One region of the Calditerricola yamamurae genome, then DNA from elsewhere that is predicted to be linked to it. Evidence: predicted binding sites of a transcription regulator. Region 1 holds the regulator's gene; each other region holds the start of a gene.
What was found. Region 1 encodes Rex, which represses fermentation and respiration genes when NADH is low (regulators of the CRP and FNR family bind a similar motif). Its sites were predicted from a motif close to TTGTGAAATATTTCACAA; they were not measured.

Region 1 (6,928 bases):
GCCGCCGGAGAGCCGCCGTGGTTTCGCCAGGGCCTCGGCTATTTCAATCTGTTCATGTTCGACAAGGCGGAAGTGTGTTTTCGCCGCGCCGTCGCCGAGCACCCCGGTGAGGCCGTGATCCGCCTCTTCCTGGCTTGCACGCTTTTATACAACGGCGCGTGGGCCGAAGCGGCCGAACGGTTTACAGAACTCCTCCAGGCGCCGGACGCCACGGTGCGGGCGGCGAGCTGGAACGGCCTGGGCTGTCTGGCCGGCATGCGCGGACAATTCCAGGAGGCGCGGGACTGCTTCCGTGAAGCCCTGCGCTGCCAGAACACGCCCGTTGTCCGCTACAACTTGGCCACCGCCTTGCTGCACTCCGGTTCCCCCGCGGAAGCCATCGCCTTGCTGCATCCGCTCGTGGAGGAGAACCCGCGCGATTGGGACGCCGCCGTGTTGCTCCTGCGGGCCTACCTGCGCGCGGGAAGACGGGAAGACGCGGAACGGCTCTGGTCGCGGCTCCTGGCCGGCCAGTCGCCGCCCGCGGTGCTCAAGCAGGTGGCCGCCTGCCTCGAAGCCAACGGGTGGTATGGCGCGGCGGCCGACTGCTACCGCGCAGCGCTGGCCTACAACCGGAAAGACGCCGAGGCCCTCCACGGGCTAGGATGGACGCTGTGGCTGGCCGGCCGCCCGGAGGGAATGGGCTATCTCCGCAAAGCCCTGTCGCTGGGGCGCCATCCCGACCACCAGTTTTCGTACGCCTGGGTGCTCCTGCACGGCGGTGACGACCGGGAAGCCGAGCGTGTCGTCCGCGGCATCCTCGACCGCCACCCCGACCACGTACTGGGCCTGTCCACGCTGGTGATCCTGCTCGCGCGCCGCGGCGAGCGCAAGAAGGCGCGCGTGCTGTGCGAAAAGTTGCGGGTCCAGCCCACGAGGACGGCACAGGCCCTGGGGTTCTACCACGCGGGGCATCTCGCCCTTACCGACGGCGCCTTTGCCGAGGCCGCCCGCTGCTTCGACCGGGCCGTGGCCCTCAATCCGGCGCTGGTGGAAGGCTATGTGTACCAGGGCCTGGCCCACCTCCTCAATCACGACGTCCCCGGGGCCCGCCGCGCATGGGAACAGTACCTCGCTTCCGTGCACGCTTCGGCCCCGCCACCTGCCACGCCGCCGGCATAATGCCGCTCCGGTCCGCCGGCAGAGGACGGCAACGGGACCATCTGCAGGGGGTGTCGCGCGTGAGGACGGTGGCACGCATCGTGGTGGTGCTGGTGACCATCGGGTGGTTGGTCGGCGGGTGGGCCTTGCCGGCCGCCTCGCCGCCGCGGCCCGCCGCCAAGCCGACGGTGGACTGGACGGGGCTGAAGGTTACCTTTTTGGCCATCGGGCAGGGCGAGGCGACGCTCCTCCAGTGGTCCAGCGGCGAGACGGCCCTGGTTGATACGGGGGCGGCCGAGGCGCGGGCACGCCTCTTTGCCCTGCTCGAGGAGGCGGGGGTCCGTCGCCTCGATTGGCTGATCCTCTCCAGCGACATGCCCGAAGCCGCCGGGAATGCCCAAGCGGTCCTCGACGCCTACCCCGTCGAAGCGCTGGTGTTTCCCGCCCTGACACGCCAGGTGGTCCTGCCGCCGCGCATCCCCGAAGGGATCCGCCTCGTGGCCCTCACCGCCGGGCAACGCCTGCACCTCAACCGCGGCACCATCCTGACCGCGCTTCATCCCCGCCCCCCGCTGTCCCTCTCCCCCCAAAATAACGCCCTGGTGTTCCGCCTTGCCTACGGCGACGTGCGCTTTCTGTTCACCGGCTCGATCAACGCCGAAGCGGAAGCGGCCATCCTCGCCGCCAATCCCGATCTGCGGTCCGCGGTCCTCAAGGTGAGCGACTGCGGCAGCGCGCAAGGGTCGCACCCCGACTTCCTGGCCGCGGTGGACCCCGAGGTGGCCATTGTGTTTTCCCGGGGCGAGGAGGGGGACTTCGGGCGGGAGGAGGTGCTGGAGCGCTTGTCGGACTCGTGGGCCGACATCTACCAGCCGTCCCGCCACGGTTCGGTTGCGGTCATCACCGACGGACTCCAGTATCAGGTTGTCCTTGTCGGTCTGCGTGCCGGACAGCAGGAATTGTCTCTGGAAAAGGAGAAAACACGGTAGGTGATACGGGATTCGCAACAAAGGAGGAACCGCCGGGTTGAAAACGTCCAAGATCTCCGACGCTGTGATCCGACGCCTGCCTGTCTACTTGCGCTACCTGACCTATCTGGACAGCCTGGGCATCAAAACCGTATCCTCGCAGGAGCTGGGCGAAAAACTGGGCATGAATCCGGCGCAAATCCGCAAAGACCTGGCTTATTTCGGCGAATTTGGACGCAAAGGCGTGGGCTATGAAGTCCCGTATCTCATCGAAAAGATCCGCCAGATTTTAAAACTGGACCGGCCGATTCCCCTTTGCCTGGTTGGTGCCGGCCATCTCGGCCACGCCCTGTGCCATTACACCATGTACCGCCAGGACAATATGCGCATTGTGGCTGTGTTTGACAACGATCCGGCCAAGATCGGCCAGGAGATCGGCGCACTGCGTATCCAACCCATCGAGGAACTGCCGGAAACGGTCAAGGCGAAGGGCATCCGCATCGGCATCATTGCCGTACCGGCCTATACCGCACAGGCCGTGGCGGATCGGTTGGTGGAAGCCGGGGTGGAGGCCATCCTCAATTTCGCGCCGATCAACCTGCGCGTCAGGGAAGGGGTGCGGGTGCACCACGCCGACGTGACCCTGGAGCTGCACAGCTTGGCCTATTATCTGCCCTAAGTTTCCAGTTTCGTTTCCGCATAGCGCGCGCGATCCCCTCCGAGACTACGGGTGAGAGGTGACGCGCGTGCATACGGTATGGAAAGGGTCCATCAGCTTCGGGCTGGTCAACATTCCCGTGCGCCTGTTCGCGGCCACAGAAGAGAAGGACATCCGCTTTCGCTACCTGCACAAGGCGTGTCACACGCCCATCGAATACGTACGCCGCTGCCCCCACTGCAACCAGGATGTCTCGTGGGACGACATCGTGCGCGGTTACGAGTACGAGCCGGGCAAGTTCGTCGTGCTCACCGAGGATGACTGGAACGCTGTGCAGCCCGAAGCGCGCAAAGCGATCGAGATCCTGGATTTTGTCGACCTGTCCGAAATCGACCCCGTTTACTTTCACAAGTCCTACTACCTTTCGCCGGGAGAAAATGGGGAGAAAGCCTACGCCCTCCTGCGGCGCGCCATGGCGGAAACGGGGAAAATCGCCATCGCCCGCGTCACGCTGCGCGCCAAGTCGTCGCTGTGCGCCGTGCGCGCCATTGCCGACGGGCTGATGCTCGAGACGCTCTTTTATCCGGATGAGGTGCGCAGCATTCGGCTCGTGCCCAATTTGCCGGTTGAGACCGATCTGGACGAGAAGGAAGTGCGTATGGCCGTTCAACTGGTGGAAAACCTGTCGGCCCCCTTTGAACCGGAGAAGTATACCGACACATACCGCGAGGCCCTGCGCGAGCGGATCGCCAAGAAGATCGAAGGAGAAGAGGTCAAGACGGCCCCAACCCCGCGCCCGGCCCCGGTAGTCGACCTGATGGCGGCGCTGCAAGCGTCGCTGGAGGCCACCGCAAAGGAGGCCGCCCCGGCAAAACGCACACCCCGCCGCCGAAAGAAGGCGACCGGATGACGGCACGCGGGTCGAAGCGGTCCCCCTCGGGTTCGGTGATGCCCTTTGCCCCCATGGAGCCGATCTTGAGCCCGGCGTTGCCGCGCGATCCGTCCTACGCGTTTCAGGTCAAATGGGACGGCGTGCGCCTGGTGGCGGATGTGGGGCCCGACGGCGTCCGCTTGTGGTCCAAAAACGGGCGGGACGTGACCGTCGCCTTTCCCGAGCTGGTGGCGGCCCTCAAGCCGTTGGGGAACCGGCGCCGCTGGCTTGACGGCGAAGCGATTGTGCTCGATCACGCGGGCCGATCCTCCTTCTCCGATGTGGTGCGCCGCATCCGGGTCCGCGACGCGGCGGCAGCGCAACAGTACGCCCGCACATGGCCGGCGTGCTACGCGGTGTTCGACTGCCTGCGCGACGGCGAGACGGTGCTGTTTGCCGAGGCGTGGGAGGCGCGCCAGGAATATTTACATAATCTTATTCCGGTAAACTCCCAAGCTCTGTTTGCGGTGGAAACCGTAAGGGACGGTGAGGCGCTGTGGAACCGCGTGCTCGCGCAGGGCGAGGAAGGGGTGGTGGCCAAGCGTCGCCAGGGCCGCTACGTGCCGGGGAAAACGCACGGCGACTGGCTAAAGGTGAAGGCCTGCCGCGAAGGGGTCTTTGCAATCGTCGGCCTGGCCGAATGGGCGGGCCGCGTCCGTTCCGTGCTTCTCGCCGAGCGCTCCGGCGATGGCACGTGGACGTACGTCGGCCGCGTGGCATCCGGACTCTCGGAAGAAGAGCGGCGGCTCCTGGCCGCCGGAACGGCCCACCTTGTCTCCGAACGTCCACCCTTCCGCGGGGCAGTGGACCGCCAGCGCGGGGAGCAGCTGCGCTGGCTTCTCCCGTATCTTGCCGCCCGCGTGCAATACCGCGAAAAGACGCCCGACGGCCGCCTGCGCCACCCCAAGCTGGTGGGATTTCTCGCCACGCCGCCCGACGGGTTGCGGGACGGGGAGAAACCATGAACGGCAACCGCATGCCCTCCGGCGGTGCACCGCCGGCGTCGGCCGCCGAGCTGGCCGGCCTGACGCTGACCAATCCGGACAAGCTGCTGTGGCCGGAGGTCGGGGTCACGAAGCGGGACTACCTGGCATACCTCTACGCCGTGGCCCAACCCCTGCTGGCCTACACGCGCAACCGCGCTCTCACGGTAATCCGCTATCCCGACGGCATTCACGGCAAATCCTTCTACCAGAAGAATGCGCCGGTCTTCGCGCCCCCCTGGATCCCGCGCCGGAGGGTGGGCAGTGTAAACGCCATCCTGCTCAATGACCTCCGTACGCTTCTTTGGCTCGGCAACCAGGCGGCCCTGGAATTTCACGTGTCCTTCCACGAAGTGGACGACCCCGAATACCCGCTGGAGCTGGCTTTTGATCTCGACCCTTCCGTCCCCGGATTTTCCGCCGTGGTCGAGACGGCATTCCGCCTCAAGGAGGAGACCGATCGCCTGGGCCTCCCGACGTACGTCAAGACATCGGGAGCCACCGGTCTCGCGGTATACATCCCCCTCCAGCGCCGATACACCTACGCCGAGACGCGACAGGTGGCCGCCTTTTTGGCCCATTACCTCGCCGAGCGATACCCGCGCCTCGTTACCGTCGAACGGCGCGTCCGCGATCGCGGCACCAAGGTTTATGTTGACTACCTCCAGCACGGACCCAGCCGCACCTTGCCTGCGCCGTATTCGCCGCGTGGTCGGACGAGGGCCATGGTGTCGGCGCCCGTGACGTGGGAGGAGCTGGCGCGCGGCGCCCAGCCCGCCGATTTTACGATCCAAACCGTGCCCGCGCGGCTCCGCCAAATGGGCGACCTCTTTGCCCCGGTGACGGCAGCCGCCGGACGCGCCGCCCTCGACGCCATCCTCGATTTTCTCCGGCGGCACCCTGTTGACCGGTAACCGTTGGGCGCACGCCGCAAACGCGCGACCGGGCACGGCCGCCGAACCTGTACCGCCGGGCCGGAAAGCCGGGCGGCGGCTTGACCGTCCCGCGAGGCTCTGGTTAAATAGGAATGCATGTCAAGGGGAAAGGGGATCCGCGGTGAACACCATCATCTATGGAGTCACGGTCATCACGGCCAATGCCGCCTTCGACGTAATCAAGGACGGCGCCGTGGCCTTCGAGGACGGCGTCATCACGTATGTCGGGCCCACCCCCGACGAGGAGGCGCGCGCGGCCTACGACGAGGCCATCGACGGCCGCGGCGGCGTGGTGCTGCCCGGCCTCATCAACACCCACGGCCACGCGGCGATGGCCCTCCTCCGCGGCTACGCCGACGACCTGCCGCTTCAGGCGTGGCTCGAGGAGAAGATGTGGCCCCTCGAAGCGCGCTTTACCGCCGAGCATGTGCGCTGGGGGAGCCTCCTGGCCATCGCCGAGATGCTGAAAACGGGAACGACCACCTTTGTCGATATGTACGACCACATGGACGAGGTGGCCCGCAACGTGGAGGAGACGGGCATCCGCGCTGTCCTGTGCCGCGGCGTGATCGGCCTGTGCCCCCGCGAGGTGCAGGTGGCCAAGCTGGAAGAGGCCAAAGCCTTCGCCCGCACGTATCGCGGCGCGGCGGGGGGGCGCATCACCACGATGATGGCCCCGCATGCCCCATACACGTGCCCGCCCGACTACATCCGGGAAATCGTCGACGCCGCCGCGGAGCTGGACGTGCCGGTGCATATCCACCTGTCCGAAACGGCGCGCGAGGTGGAGCAGAACGTCCGCGACTACGGCGTGCGTCCCGTGGAACACCTCCGCCGGCTCGGCGTCTTCGACCGGCCGACCCTCGTTGCCCATGCCGTGCATCTGACCGACGAGGAAATCGCCGTTCTGGCCGAGTACGATGTTAAGGTGTCCCACAATCCGGGCTCCAACCTCAAGCTGGCCAGCGGCATCGCCCCGGTGCCCAAACTGCTGGCCAGCGGGGTAACCGTGTCGCTGGGGACCGATAGCGCCGCCAGCAACAACAATCTGGACCTCTTTGAGGAGATGCGCCTGGCCGCCTTGATCCACAAGGGGCATACCCAAGATCCGCTGGCCGTGCCGGCGGTGGAGGCGCTGAAGATGGCAACGATCTACGGCGCCGATGCCGTTTTCCAGCGCGACCGGATTGGATCGCTGGAGGTGGGCAAGCGGGCGGACCTCGTCCTCCTGGACGCCCGGGAACCGCATTGGCATCCGCACTATGACCCGGTTTCCCACGTGGTGTACGCCGCCCGCTCGGCGGACGTGCGGC
Region 2 (6,928 bases), on a different contig from region 1:
CCGGCCGATTCGTGCTGGCCAGCCACGCTGTCCAGAAGAAGAAGTCGGCGATCTGCGTCAGCTGATCCCCTTCTGCTACCCAGGCACGATCCGACTTCGGCATGTGCTCCTCTTGGATCAGGCCGGGCAGAATGCCGTTGCCGTCGCCCTTGGTGAAGACGGTGCGGTAGTGTTCTCGCACCTTTTGGAGGGCATAGACCTGGGCCTCGGTGAGGGTCAGCGTGTCGGTTTCCGGATCGTAGCGGTTTTCCTTGATCTCTGTCCTGACTTTTTTCTCAATCGCGGCCTGCTGGGCTTTGTCCAGATCAGCAAAGGGCTTGCCGTAATCCCGCCGGGCGTGGAAATCCTGCATGGCTGTGACGGCAATGTGCAGTGTCTCGGCGGTGTAGTCCGGCCCAAGGTAGGAGCCGTGGCCGAGCACCGATCCGTAGTCCATCAGCCCGTATTTTTGGTAGACGGCTTGCCCGCCCTTGATTTGCGCGGCAGTGGTGAGTACTTCGCCCTTCGGGTCGACTACCTTTGCCGGGCGCGGCGCCAGCGATTCGTAGATCCAATACCCCCCGATGAGCAGAACGGTAAAGCTGGCAAGGATGGTGACGACGAGGATTTGCTTGAGCAAACTTCGCCTTACCGAAGGCTGCGTCTCGGGGGACGTCCGCCGTTCTGCCATCCCTTTTCCCTCCCATTCCTTGGGGTTTGTGGGCACCCCCAATATAAGAAAGACGGGGCGCACAGCTTGTGATCGCCATCACGTTTTGCCGCTTCATTCACCGATTTGCCACAAGGGCACAAACGAGGCGTCCCTTGAAACCCGAGTGAATCAAGCCGGTCCGACCAAACTGTGATGCATCTCACAATGCGCGGGAAATGGGGGCATTATAATAAATGCGCCCGTACCGGGCGCAACCGAAACCGTTGCGGGAGTGGGGGTGAGGAACCGGCGGGACAAAAGGTGCCAACGAAAGCGGGGGTATCGCATGAAGGGATACACCAAATTCTTTATCATTGCCAGCATCCTGTATTTCGTGTTGGGAACGCTGCTCGGAACACTGTTTTTCTTCCGTCCCACCCTCTTGGCGCTCAAACCGGTACATGTCCACCTCAACCTGCTCGGCTTTCTGTCCATGATGGTCTACGGTGTGTTGTACCACGTCTTGCCGCGCTTCCTTGCCCGGCCCCTGTACAGCGAATGGCTCGCGTGGTTCCACGTGATCGCTGGCAACCTTACCTTCGTGTTGCTTCTGGGGCTGATGGCACTGGGTTATGGGGGAGGGAGTTCCGAAGCGTTGGCGTGGGCCAAATGGGCTGCCCTGGCTCATTGGCTGACGATTCTCGCCTTTGCGTACAACATCCTGCAAACGATTCGGCTTGCCTCGTCGTGAGGAGAGGTGTTTTCGCACGAAGACCGCGGGAGTGTGCATTCGCTCATCGGAGTAGCGGGTCGAGGGAAGGAGGGGACAACGATGACCTTTACCAAGAACATGACGGTCAACGAGGTGATCCAGGCATCCCCGGAAGCGATGAAAGTGCTGGACGCATTCGGCATTGACCTGTGTTGCGGGGGGATGGAAACCCTGGAAGAGGCTGCGCGGAAAGTGGGCGTGGCCGTGGAGGACGTGCTGGAAAAGTTGAACGTAACCAAGGGAGGGTAAAGGAGATGGCAAGCACCAAGACGCAACACCGTCTGGCTGACTACCTGACGGACAAGCAGGTGGAGCTGATCCATGTATCCGACGTCCTGAAGCACTTTGTCATCAACCTAAAACGCGGTGAGCGCAAGGCCTGTGGCGGTGCGTTTCACCCGGAGGTTTCTTTTTATGTTGTTGAAGGCGAAGGGACCATTTTCATCGGCGACGAGGCCTATGCGGTCAAGGCAGGCGATTTGCTCATTTGCCCGCAAGGCAAGCCCCATGCCTTTACCGCCTCGAGCGACAAGTTTTCCATTTTTGTGTCCCTGCCGCTGAAGCAGTGAGGCGGCAAGCCGACCATCCGAACCGAGCGCCTGAGCCGATTTGTCGGTGGGCGCTTTTTTCGTGCGGTTGGATGTGCAGATGAACAAAATGTGAGCGGACTCCTGAATGTGAAAAATGTCACTGACCCTTTGTTCGGACGAGTTTATCATAAAAAGTAATATAAGAAAAACATAGTAATTATTTTCGATCCGGAACGGGATCCTAACGGAGAGAACAAAGAGCTCTTAAGGTGGGAGAGAAGAATGCATGCATGGACGGGACCAATTCCAATGGATGGGCGACCCCTCTATCGCGTTGCAGGTGACAAACCCATGAACGGCCATCCCTTCGCCATTCGCCTGCGCACCTTCCCGATGGGGAAGGACATCGCGTTTCTGATCACCGGCGGGCAGGCTCACATTGGGGCGGTGGCCCTTGCCTATCCAACGGGGGAGGGGGTTGAAGCAGCCGTTTACGCGCTCCCCGGCCACCGAGAAGGAGAGATCGCAGAGGAGCTGGCCCGCCGGGCGGCCGAAGCGCTGGGCTGTACGGTTGTCGTGGCGATGGGCATTCATGTGGAGGGGGCGACCAAGGAGGAGATCAATGCGATTGTGCGGACGGTCCACCGCCTGATGGAGGACGAGTTGGCCCGCATCGCATAACGCGTTGGCCGGCGGGAGCAGTACCGGCTGCGGCACGGCTCATGAAGAACGTGCAGGGGGTTGCGGGCATCTGGGGCTTCGCGGTGGGGCAAACCGGCCGTCACTGTGATCGCGGTCACGGTTTTGGTATGCGTTTTGCCGTATCCTGAAGGCGCAGGGGTTGAAACATAAGGCTAAGCGCCAACGGCGACCGGTTGAGGAGGGAACGTTAATGGAAGCCATGCCCTTCGGCTGCGGCATGATGGGAATGACCGGCGGTCCGCTGACGCTTTGCGAAGGGCTTCAGCGGTTAAAGGACGAACACCCGCCGCTCCGCAAGCAGATGGAGAAATTGTTCAAGGAGGCGCAGGCGATCGGCGCCGATGCGGGCGTCGAAGACTGGGAGGCACCCCTGCGCGCGCTGGAAGAGAAAGTGAGGATGTTCGTGGCCGAGTTGGACCCGCACTCCAAACGGGAAGAAGATGTCCTTTTCCCGCTGATGGCCAAGCATATCGGGCGGGAGATGGGTCCCATCGCGGTGATGGAGTACGAACACGAACAGGCCAAATCGCGCCTTTCGGGATTTCTGGCCACGATGGCCAGCCTGACCGGTCCCATCAAAGCCGATACCGCACGGCGGATGGCGCGTGAGGTGTCGGAAGCGGTGCAGATCCTGTTCGATCATTTCTTGAAAGAGGAAAACGTGCTCTTTCCGATGGCCGAGCAGATCCTGTCCGACGCGGAGAAGGAAAAGCTGCTTGCGGGCGTGAAGGCGAGGGGTTAACGCTTCCCCCTGCTTGAGCCGTTAAAAATGGAGGACGGCGCCTTGCCCCGGTTGTGGTCGGGGAGGCGCCGTTGCGTTTGTTATTCGACGATCTCCGGCCGCATCGCCTCAAGGCGCGCCGCAACCGCCTGAATGTCGGCTTCTCCCACGCCATGTTGACGAAGGGCGCGGCCGAGCAACTCCACGATCGCGTCGAAGTGTTCGTCGCGAATGCCCAGCCCGCGGTGCGCCTCGCGCATGCTACGTCCCGTGTACTTGTTCGGTCCACCGGTGGCGAAGGTGAGGAACAGCGTTTGGTGCCGACGCTGTTTGGCCATGTCGGTGTTGGCGAAGAAATGAGCTACGCGTGGATCGGCCAGGACCATGTCGTAGAAGGTGTCGACCACCCGAGCAATCCCTTCTTCTCCGCCGAGTCGTTCGTAAAGAGACGGCTGTGCCACAGCGGTCATCCCCCTTTTTACAGGTTATGGTGCGCGACTGCTCCATACGATACAATCTTTGGCCGTTTAGAAGTGTGATCGATGTCACAGACGAAGGGACATGATTTTGATATGGGAGAGCAGATTGGTCACGCCCGAGGCAGAACAAATGCGAGGTGTCTTGTTTGTAAGGGAGATTTCATTTATTTTTTATTTAGAATAATGGGAAACTTCAATATTAAAAGGGGTTCATCTATGGGGGTTGACCCCCGGTCATTCGTGCCGTTCCTTGTGGACGCCAAGCGAAACAGGGACCTCGCGCCCCCGCCAACCCGGCCCGGCGGAGCCGGACCGGGCGTTGGGGCGTATGACGCGACATGACGCGCACCATTCCCCTACACTCGTGCAAGGGAAGCGCTCCTGCCGGTTGACCCGGTGGCCGTCAGCTTTCACGGATGCGGAGGCTGTCAACGCGGGCCGTGCCGGCTGCTCCCAAGGCGTACAGCTCGTCGAGGAAGGCGGCCTGAAAGCTCCCCGGGCCTGCAACCTGGCCCGCTGCGCGCTCCGCCGCCCGCCCGTATACCGCCATGGCCAGGGCTGCGTCGCGGGCCGGATCCTCCGAACCGGCCAGGAACACGGCTACTGCGGCGGTGACGGCACACCCGCCCCCGGTGATGACCGTGAGCAGGGGGTGGCCGTTGTCCACGGACCACAGCCGCCGGCCGTCGGTCACCAGGTCGGTGGCCCCACTGGCCACGACGATGCAGCCGTAGTGGGCTGCCAGCTCACGTGCCGCTCCGGCCACTTCCTCCAGGGGGACCCGGTCACTGTCCACGCCCCGGCTCCGGCCTGCTGCCCGTTCCGGGACGGCCAGGGCAAGGATCTCGGCGTAATTGCCCCGCACCGCCGTCACGCCCAGCTCCAGCAGGCGGCGGGATGTCTCGAGGCGCAGCGGGGTGAAACCGGCACCGACCGGGTCGAGGATAACCGGCACGCCGTGCCGGCGGGCCTCCTGCTGGGCGGCGAGGAAGTCGGCGACGTCGCTTTTCCGGAGGGTGCCGATGTTGATCACCAGCGCGCTTGCCCGGCTGATGATGGCGGGGAATTCCTCCGCTTCTGGCGCCATGATCGGCGATCCCCCCAGCGCTAGGGTGACGTTAGCCGTCCAGTGCATGACCACCAGGTTGGTCAGGTGGTGGATCAGGGGCCTTGTTTCGCGCACCCGGTGCAGGCAGCGGGTCGCCTCTGCTTCCCAATCGCGTCTCGGGAACGGATGGGGAGAAGAAGTCCCAGCCGGGCTGGACAAGGTGTTCGAGGATTGCAAGGTGTCCATTGGTGTTCCCTCCTACCGGTGCGTAAGATGGGCATCACGAGGGCGGAGACCCGGCTCAGGATGAACCCGTCGGCCAAGAACCGTTCGCGTCCCGCCAGGCGTTCCAAGTCCAGTATCGTTTTCTGCGGAACCAAAGTCAACGGTCAGACCCAGTTCCGGTTCAGGTTTTCAATACCATAAACGACCGCGAGCCTCGGATCATAAGGCTCGCGGTCGTTTTTCCATTCGTCAACCTTATAGGTTAGCGTGTCGGTTGTTCCTGGGTGTACGGCAGATGCGGTTCATCTTCTAAGGACCAGCCGGTTTTGAGCCCCACAATGAACCAGCCCAGCACGAGCGCGCCAATGGCAAAGATGGTGTCACCGATGATCCTTAGCCAAACAAAGGTTTCGATAATGGGGCGTTGCAAGAACTCTGCCGAACGCGCGTACCACATCCCGTGTTCCACGCTTGCCCATGTTTGGAGAGCGCCAACGGGCAAGAGGCTGAGCAGCACCATGAGCGCCAGTCCAATGTTAATGGCCCAAAACGAGAATTTGAGCGGCCTGGTTTTCCATTTCTTTTGGGTCGTGAGTCCCCGCATGCAGAAGAGCATGAGCCCGATACCCAGCATGCCATAGACTCCAAAGAGGGCGGTGTGTCCGTGCACCGGCGTTGTATTCAGCCCCTGCATGTAGTACAGGGCAACCGGGGGGTTGATGAAGAAGCGGAAAAGCCCAGCGCCGACCAAATTCCAAAATGCAACGGCTACAAAGTAGTAGATGGGCCACTTGTACGCTGACACCCAGGGGCGCGCCTGGCTGAGCGTGAGGTTTTCATATGCCTCAAACCCAATCAAGACGAGAGGGACGACTTCGAGAGCGCTAAAGGTTGCCCCAAACGCCAAAACGCCGATGGGGGTTCCACTAAAGTACAGGTGGTGAAATGTCCCAATAATCCCCCCGAACAGAAACACGATGGTAGAGAAGAGCACGGAAGCCGTTGCGGTCGAGATACGGAGCAATCCCATGCGCGTAAACAAGAAGGCGATCACGGTGGTGGCAAAGACTTCGAAAAACCCTTCAACCCATAGGTGAACGACCCACCACCGCCAATACTCGGCGATGGCCAAATGGGATTGCTGCCCCCACATGAGCCCCGGAATGTAAAACACGGGAATGGCCAGAGAAGCCAGCAGGAAGAGCCCCAACAAATGGCGGTTTTCCCGCGCTTTTTTGAACGCAGGCCACAAGGCCCGTGCCATCAGGAAGAACCAGAGGAAAAGCCTGACCGTCAAGAATAGTTGCCAAAAACGTCCAATATCAGTGTACTCATATCCCTGGTGTCCAAACCAAAAATTGGTCTTCAGATCGGGGATCCGCTGCATGATCGCCAGCCACTGGCCGGCAAGGCTGCCTACTACAATGATGACCAGGCACACGAAAAGGAAATTCACAAAAAAGCGCTGCCCTTTCGGCTCATATCCCGATACCGCAGGGGCCATGAACAAGCCGGTTCCAAGCCAGGCGGTCGCAATCCAGAAGATACCGAGTTGCGTGTGCCACGTTCTCGTCACCGCATAGGGAATCCATTCGGCGAGGGGGATCCCGTAAAAACCCGATCCTTCCACCTGGTAGTGCGCCGTGATGACCCCAAGCCCAATCTGGATGATAAACAGGGCTGCTGCAAGCCAGAAATACTTTAGCGTGGCTTTCATAGAGGGTGTTGGTGACAAGGCGAGCAAAGGATCTTTTTCCGGATAGGTTTCGGCGCTATCCTCATGTCTGTGTTTTTGCACGGCATAGTACCAGGCCAGTGCA
Region 3 (6,928 bases), on a different contig from region 1:
GGCCGCGTGCACAAGATCGGCGAAACGCACGAGGGTGCGGCGACGATGGACTGGATGGAGCAGGAGCAGGAGCGCGGGATTACGATTACGTCCGCCGCGACGACCTGCCAGTGGAAGGGCCATCGCATCAACATCATCGACACGCCCGGGCACGTCGACTTCACGGTGGAAGTGGAGCGTTCGTTGCGCGTGCTGGACGGGGCGATCGGCGTCTTCTGCGCCAAGGGCGGGGTGGAGCCCCAGTCCGAAACGGTGTGGCGCCAAGCCGATAAGTACGGCGTTCCCCGGATCGCCTACGTCAACAAGATGGACATTGTCGGCGCCGATTTCTTCCGCGCCGTCGAGCAAATGCGCGAACGCCTGAACGCCAATGCCGTGCCGATTCAGCTGCCGATCGGTAAGGAGGACACCTTCGAGGCGATCATCGACCTCATCGAGATGAAGGCCATCTACTGGCTCGACGAACTCGGCCGCCAGTACGAGATCCGGGAGATCCCCGATGAATACAAGGAGCAGGCCGAGGAATGGCGCAACAAGCTCCTTGAGGCGGTGGCCGAGCTCGACGATGAGCTGATGATGAAGTACCTCGAAGGGGAAGAGATCACCGTCGAGGAGATCAAGCGGGCGCTGCGCAAAGGGGTGTGCGAGGTCAAGATCACCCCGGTGCTGTGCGGTTCCTCCTACCGCAACAAGGGCGTGCAGCTGCTCCTTGATGCGGTGGTCGACTACCTGCCGTCGCCGCTGGATATCCCGCCGGTGAAGGGCGTGCTGCCGGATTCCGAGCAGGAAGCGGTCCGCAAGGCCGACGACAACGAACCCTTCGCGGCGCTGGCCTTCAAGATCATGACCGACCCGTATGTCGGGAAACTCACCTTCTTCCGGGTGTATTCCGGTGTGCTCAACGCCGGTTCCTACGTGCTGAACGCCACGAAGGGCAAGCGTGAGCGGATCGGCCGCATCCTGCAGATGCACGCCAACCATCGCGAGGAGATCTCGGCTGTGTACGCCGGGGACATCGCCGCTGCGGTGGGCCTGAAGGACACCACCACCGGCGACACGCTGTGCGACGAGAAAAACCCGATTATCCTCGAGTCGATGGAGTTCCCGGAGCCGGTGATCTCCGTGGCCATCGAGCCCAAGACCAAGGCCGACCAGGACAAGATGGCCACCGCGCTGGGGCGTCTGGCCGAGGAAGACCCGACCTTCCGCTTCTACACCGACGAGGAGACGGGACAGACGATCATCGCCGGGATGGGCGAGCTGCACCTGGAGATCATCGTCGACCGCTTGCAGCGGGAGTTCAAGGTCGAGGCCAACGTCGGCAAGCCGCAGGTTGCCTACAAGGAGACCTTTACCCAGTCGGCCAAGTGTGAAGGGAAGTTCATTCGCCAGACGGGTGGCCGCGGGCAGTACGGGCACGTGTGGATCGAATTCGAGCCGCTGCCGCGCGGGTCGGGCTTCGTTTTCGAAAACAAGATCGTCGGCGGTGTCGTGCCGAAGGAATACGTGCCGGCCGTTCAGGCGGGTCTCGAGGAGGCCATGCAGAACGGCGTGCTGGCCGGCTACCCGATCATCGACATCAAGGCCACCCTCTTCGACGGGTCGTACCACGAGGTCGACTCCTCGGAGATGGCCTTCAAGATCGCCGCTTCCCAGGCCCTGAAAGCGGCGAAGGACAAGTGCGCGCCGGTGCTCTTGGAGCCAGTGATGAAGGTGGAAGTGGTGGTTCCCGAGGAGTACATGGGCGATGTCATCGGCGACATCAACGCCCGCCGCGGTCGCGTGGAGGGTATGGAGCCGCGCGGCAACGCTCAGGTGATTCGTGCCATGGTGCCGCTGGCCGAGATGTTCGGCTATGCCACGGCGCTGCGCTCCAAGACCCAGGGTCGCGGCACGTACACGATGATCTTCGACCACTACGAGGAAGTGCCGAAGAACATCGCCGACCAAATCATCAACAACCGGGCGAAGTAACCCTATTTCCCTCTTTTCTGTCACCCGCGAAAGGGATACAATGAGGGTGGTTTGAACCACCCTCGTCCCCCTCTTCAAATCACAACCAATCACAACCAAAACAAGGGTTAAGGAGGCTTGTCTGTATGGCGAAGCAAAAGTTTGAACGGACGAAACCCCACGTCAACATCGGGACGATCGGCCACGTTGACCACGGGAAAACGACGCTGACCGCGGCGATCACCACGGTTCTGGCGCGCTTTGGCCGTGCGCAAGCCACCGCGTACGACCAAATCGACAAGGCGCCGGAAGAGCGTGAACGCGGGATCACGATTTCCACGGCCCACGTCGAGTACGAAACGGAAAACCGCCACTATGCGCACGTGGACTGCCCGGGTCACGCCGACTACGTGAAGAACATGATCACCGGTGCGGCGCAAATGGACGGCGCCATCCTCGTCGTGTCGGCGGCCGACGGTCCGATGCCGCAAACCCGTGAGCACATCCTCCTGGCCCGTCAGGTCGGTGTTCCGTACATCGTCGTGTTCCTGAACAAGGTCGACATGGTGGACGACGAGGAGCTGCTCGACCTCGTCGAAATGGAAGTGCGTGATCTCCTGTCCCAATACGAATTCCCGGGCGACGAGGTGCCGGTCATCCGCGGTTCCGCGCTGAAGGCCCTCGAAGATCCGGAAGGTCCGTGGGCGGAAAAGATCCTCGAGCTGATGAAGGCCGTCGACGAGTACATCCCGACGCCGCAGCGTGAGGTTGACAAGCCGTTCCTCATGCCGATTGAGGACGTCTTCACGATCACCGGTCGCGGTACGGTGGCCACGGGTCGTGTCGAGCGCGGGACGCTGAAGGTTGGCGACGAAGTGGAGATCGTAGGCCTGCGCGATGAAATCAAGAAGACCACGGTCACCGGTGTCGAGATGTTCCGCAAGATCCTCGACCAAGCCGAAGCCGGCGACAACATCGGTGCCCTGCTGCGCGGCGTGGACCGCAAGGAAGTGGAGCGCGGCCAAGTGCTGGCCAAACCCGGCACGGTGAAGCCGCACACCAAGTTCAAGGCGGAGGTCTATGTCCTGACGAAGGAGGAAGGCGGTCGCCACACGCCGTTCTTCAACGGCTATCGTCCGCAGTTCTACTTCCGCACGACGGACGTCACGGGCACGATCAAGCTGCCGGAAGGCGTGGAAATGGTCATGCCCGGCGACAACGTCAACTTTGAAGTGGAACTGATCGCCCCGATCGCCCTCGAAAACGGGACGCGCTTCGCTATCCGCGAAGGCGGCCGCACGGTCGGCGCGGGCGTCGTGACGGAGATCGTTGAATAATTCGGCTGGGTTCCAACCCCCCGACCCCGGAGTGGGTCGGGGGTTTTCGTTCATAAACGGTTTACCGCCGAGTGCATCCGCAGGGCTGCGGGCTGATGCCGAGGGTTTTCTGATCGGGGAATTTGGAAATTTCAAACAAATCCTTGGCAGAGGACCGGGAATGTGATAGGATCCAGACAGCATCAGGATTTTTTTCGCCTCGCCCTTCGGGAAGACGGATCCAAGTATTGGGTGTCTATATCCGTTTGTTTCGGGATTCCAGCAGATCTGTTAAAGGAGCTCGAACCGAATGGGGACAGGCGGGAAACGGGTGGGTTATGGGGGGAACGGGAGGGAGCGGCTTGATTGTTCTCCGATCGGTCACCAAAACATTTAACGGTTTCACGGCGGTGGAAAACCTGTCGTTTGCAGTTGGGCGCGGTGAAGTGGTCGGCTTGCTAGGGGAAAACGGCGCGGGGAAAACCACTGTGCCGCGCATGATTGCGACGGTGTTGCGGCCGACGTCGGGTTCCATCGAAATTGACGGCTTGGACGCCATCCGGCACGCCCAGGCGGTGCGCAAGCGGATCGGCATTCTGTTTGGAGGGGAAACCGGATTGTACGACCGCTTGACCGCCCGGGAAAACATCGCCTATTTCGGACGGCTGTATGGTCTTCCTCCAGCCACGCTTGCTGAACGGATCGAAGCGTTGGCGGAACGTTTTGGAATGCGCGCGTTTCTCGACAAGCGGGTCGGTGGGTTTTCCAAAGGTATGAAACAGAAGATCGCAATCGCCCGCTCGCTTGTGCACGATCCGGATATTCTCTTGTTGGACGAACCGACCACAGGGCTGGACGTTACGTCGGCCAATGAGATGCGCCGATTGATCGAAAGGTTTCGAAAGGAAGGCAAAACGGTCATGTTCTCAAGCCATATCATGAGCGAAGTGCAGCGGCTATGCGACCGGGTCCTGATCCTGCATAAGGGGGTCCTGCGATACAATGGCGTGTGGAAGCGCTGTACGCCCAACACCGGACAAACGACCTGGATCAGATCATGATGAACATCGTGGGGTGAACCCATGGATTTTCGACAAGTGTGGATCATTTGGAAAAAAGAGATGGTTGACCTGTTTCGCGATCGGAAAACGTGGCTGGTTAGCGTCCTGTTGCCGTTTCTGTTCATCCCGGGCTTGATGTTGTTGCTCCTCAACATGGAGTCCCGTTCACAAGAGGCGGCCCGCAAGGATATCCCGATTGTCATACAGGGTGAGCAGGCGCAGATTGTGGCCGCCTTGACGCGGAATCCGGCGATCCGCGTGGTTCATGTGCACGACCCGCAGCAGGCACTGAAAGAGGGAGAGATCCGCGCGATCGTCAAGCTTGACCCGCAGATCAACGAGAAGTTGCAGCGCAACCAAACGGCTGAGATTGAGGTTTTCTACGACCCGACCAACCCGAAATCGGCCATCGCCCAAAATCTATTGAAAAGCCATTTGCAAGCGGTGCAAGACCAACTGGTTGCCGCCCGACTGGCTCGCTTGCAGTTGTCGCCAGAGATTGTGAAGCCGCTCGACATCCAGTCGCGCAGTGTTGCCACGGAGCAGCAGAAGACCGGCGGGTTTTTTGCCTTTATCCTCCCCTTTCTGCTGGTGGTTTCAACCGCCTCCGGCGGCATGGCGGCGGCGGTTGATCTCGTTGCGGGCGAGAAGGAACGGGGAACGTTGGAAGCCCTGCTCACCGCTCCGGTTCACGGAATGTCGGTATTGACGGGAAAATGGCTGACCGTTACGTTGATGGGCTGCATCAGCGCACTGGCTTCGGTCTGCAGCCTGTTGTTGTCCTTTCGGTTCGCTCCACAACTTGCGGGCCTGCAAGGGGGCGATTTTCCCGATCCGGTTCACGCCGTTAGCGGGGCAAACGTTGCGCTCTTGCTCCTGTTTTTGGTGCTGTTGTCGATGATGTTTGCCGCTCTGATGCTGGGGCTGAGTTCGCTTGCGAAATCGTTCAAGGAGGCGCAAACCTATATCACCCCTGTGCTGTTGGTGGCGATGGTGCCGTCGTACTTGACGATGTCGCTGGCACCGAACGAGATCCCGACCGCCTATTTTTTCATCCCGGTCTTGAACGTTGTCGCGGTGATGAAGCAGCTGTTTCACGGGGTGACGCAGTGGGGGGCTGTGCTGGGCGCGATGGGGAGCACCGGCTTGTTTGTCGTGCTGGCCATCGTGTTGGCCGCCACGTTGTTCCGTCGTGAGTCGCTGATTGTGAAGGGGTAAGGTTCGCCATCGAGGTGAGGCCCCTGCTTCCGGCGTTTGAGCTTGCTCCCGTAGCAGGTATCTTCGTACCCGAGCCCCCGGCCCAGGAAATGGGCCGGGGGTTTTGCCTTCGCGGACCGGTGGGACGTCACACGTTCAAAACGGAACTGTCACAATGTCGTAAGCCGATTTGTTAAGAATATCACAATAATCCCCCTCGTGATTTACTAGACTAAAAGGCGAAGGGAATATCACTTTACAAAACGTTGACGAGGGGGAGGTTAACATGATCCGTTTCTTACGGGAAAGTCTCGTCGCCAGTTATTTGCTATTGGTCGTGAGGTTATATCTGGGGTATACGTGGCTCACAGCAGGATGGGAGAAAATCACAGGGGAATTTGACGCGAGCGGCTTTTTGCGTGGAGCGGTGGCGAAAGCGACCGGTGAGCATCCTGCCGTCCCGATGTGGTGGGCCAAATTCCTAGAGGGGTTTGCCATCCCCCATGTCGAGTTGTTTAACGTCCTCGTTCCATGGGGGGAGTTCCTGGTGGGCCTGGGGTTGATCCTCGGGTGCTTCACAACTGCGGCCATCTTCTTTGGAATGGTCATGAACTTTGCCTTTCTGTTTAGCGGAACCACTAGCATAAACCCCCAAATGGTTCTGCTGAGCATTTTCGTCATTGTGGCGGGTGCAAACGCCGGCAAAATCGGTCTGGATTATTTTGTTTCGCCGTATATGAAAAGGATGTGCAACGCGTTTTTCAAGCACGGGAATGGGGCGGCGGGTGCCTGAGCATCCTTTCTCCTGAGGGGGAAGTTGGACGTTTTCCTACACTGCTTGCTGCCCTAGCCCGTGGCGTTCTCGGCTCCGTGCGGCACGGCAGGAGCTAGTTGGTCGTCTGCCTGGCCTTGGGGGGAAAACAACGGCAAAGGGCTTGGTATGCCACCGCGATTTCCGCCCCTACCCGCGCGTTGTGCTGGACCAGGGCGATGTTGGCCTTGAGACTGGCGCCGCCGGTCAGCTCCTTCACGCGGCGGAGCAGAAACGGGGTGACGGCCTTGCCGCGGATGTTCTGGGCCTTGGCTTCCGCCAGCGCCGTGTCGATGGCCCGCCGCACGACGGCCTCGTCGAGGGCATCTTCGGCGGGGATGGGGTTGGCCACCACCACGCCGCCGGCGAGCCCCAGATCCCACTTGGCCTTGAGTAGCGCGGCCACCTCCTGCGGCGTATCGAGCCGGTAGTCGACCCGAAAGCCGCTGGTGCGCGTGTAGAAGGCAGGGAATTCATCGGTCTGGTACCCCACCACCGGAACACCCCGCGTTTCGAGGTATTCGAGGGTCCGCCCGATGTCGAGGATCGCCTTAGCTCCCGCGCAGACGACAGCTACGTTGGTCTGGGCC

Region 2: lpdD (prenylated flavin chaperone LpdD) is a predicted target of Rex. The motif match lies at 2,079-2,096, and genes of this name have one in related genera.
Region 3: ACYQ0Z_RS03845 (DoxX family membrane protein) is a predicted target of Rex. The motif match lies at 5,718-5,735, and genes of this name have one in related genera.

The regions. Positions count from the first base shown of each region.
Region 1 is NZ_BAAIFH010000006.1:306,533-313,460, forward strand. It holds gene ACYQ0Z_RS07865 (tetratricopeptide repeat protein) at 1-1,161, shown strand, start outside; gene ACYQ0Z_RS07870 (ComEC/Rec2 family competence protein) at 1,221-2,129, shown strand; gene ACYQ0Z_RS07875 (redox-sensing transcriptional repressor Rex) at 2,167-2,787, shown strand; gene ku (non-homologous end joining protein Ku) at 2,855-3,676, shown strand; gene ACYQ0Z_RS07885 (ATP-dependent DNA ligase) at 3,673-4,662, shown strand; gene ligD (non-homologous end-joining DNA ligase) at 4,659-5,594, shown strand; gene ACYQ0Z_RS07895 (amidohydrolase) at 5,737-6,928, shown strand, end outside.
Region 2 is NZ_BAAIFH010000004.1:417,359-424,286, reverse strand. It holds gene ACYQ0Z_RS03400 (nitric-oxide reductase large subunit) at 1-670, opposite strand, end outside; gene ACYQ0Z_RS03395 (hypothetical protein) at 978-1,382, shown strand; gene ACYQ0Z_RS03390 (DUF542 domain-containing protein) at 1,464-1,652, shown strand; gene ACYQ0Z_RS03385 (cupin domain-containing protein) at 1,658-1,972, shown strand; gene lpdD (prenylated flavin chaperone LpdD) at 2,285-2,614, shown strand; gene ACYQ0Z_RS03375 (hemerythrin domain-containing protein) at 2,826-3,377, shown strand; gene ACYQ0Z_RS03370 (group I truncated hemoglobin) at 3,458-3,817, opposite strand; gene thiM (hydroxyethylthiazole kinase) at 4,239-5,129, opposite strand; gene ACYQ0Z_RS03360 (cbb3-type cytochrome c oxidase subunit I) at 5,371-6,825, opposite strand.
Region 3 is NZ_BAAIFH010000004.1:480,881-487,808, reverse strand. It holds gene fusA (elongation factor G) at 1-1,974, shown strand, start outside; gene tuf (elongation factor Tu) at 2,100-3,290, shown strand; partial or broken gene ACYQ0Z_RS03855 (ABC transporter ATP-binding protein) at 3,632-4,347, shown strand; gene ACYQ0Z_RS03850 (ABC transporter permease) at 4,352-5,548, shown strand; gene ACYQ0Z_RS03845 (DoxX family membrane protein) at 5,814-6,320, shown strand; gene ACYQ0Z_RS03840 (pseudouridine-5'-phosphate glycosidase) at 6,415-6,928, opposite strand, start outside.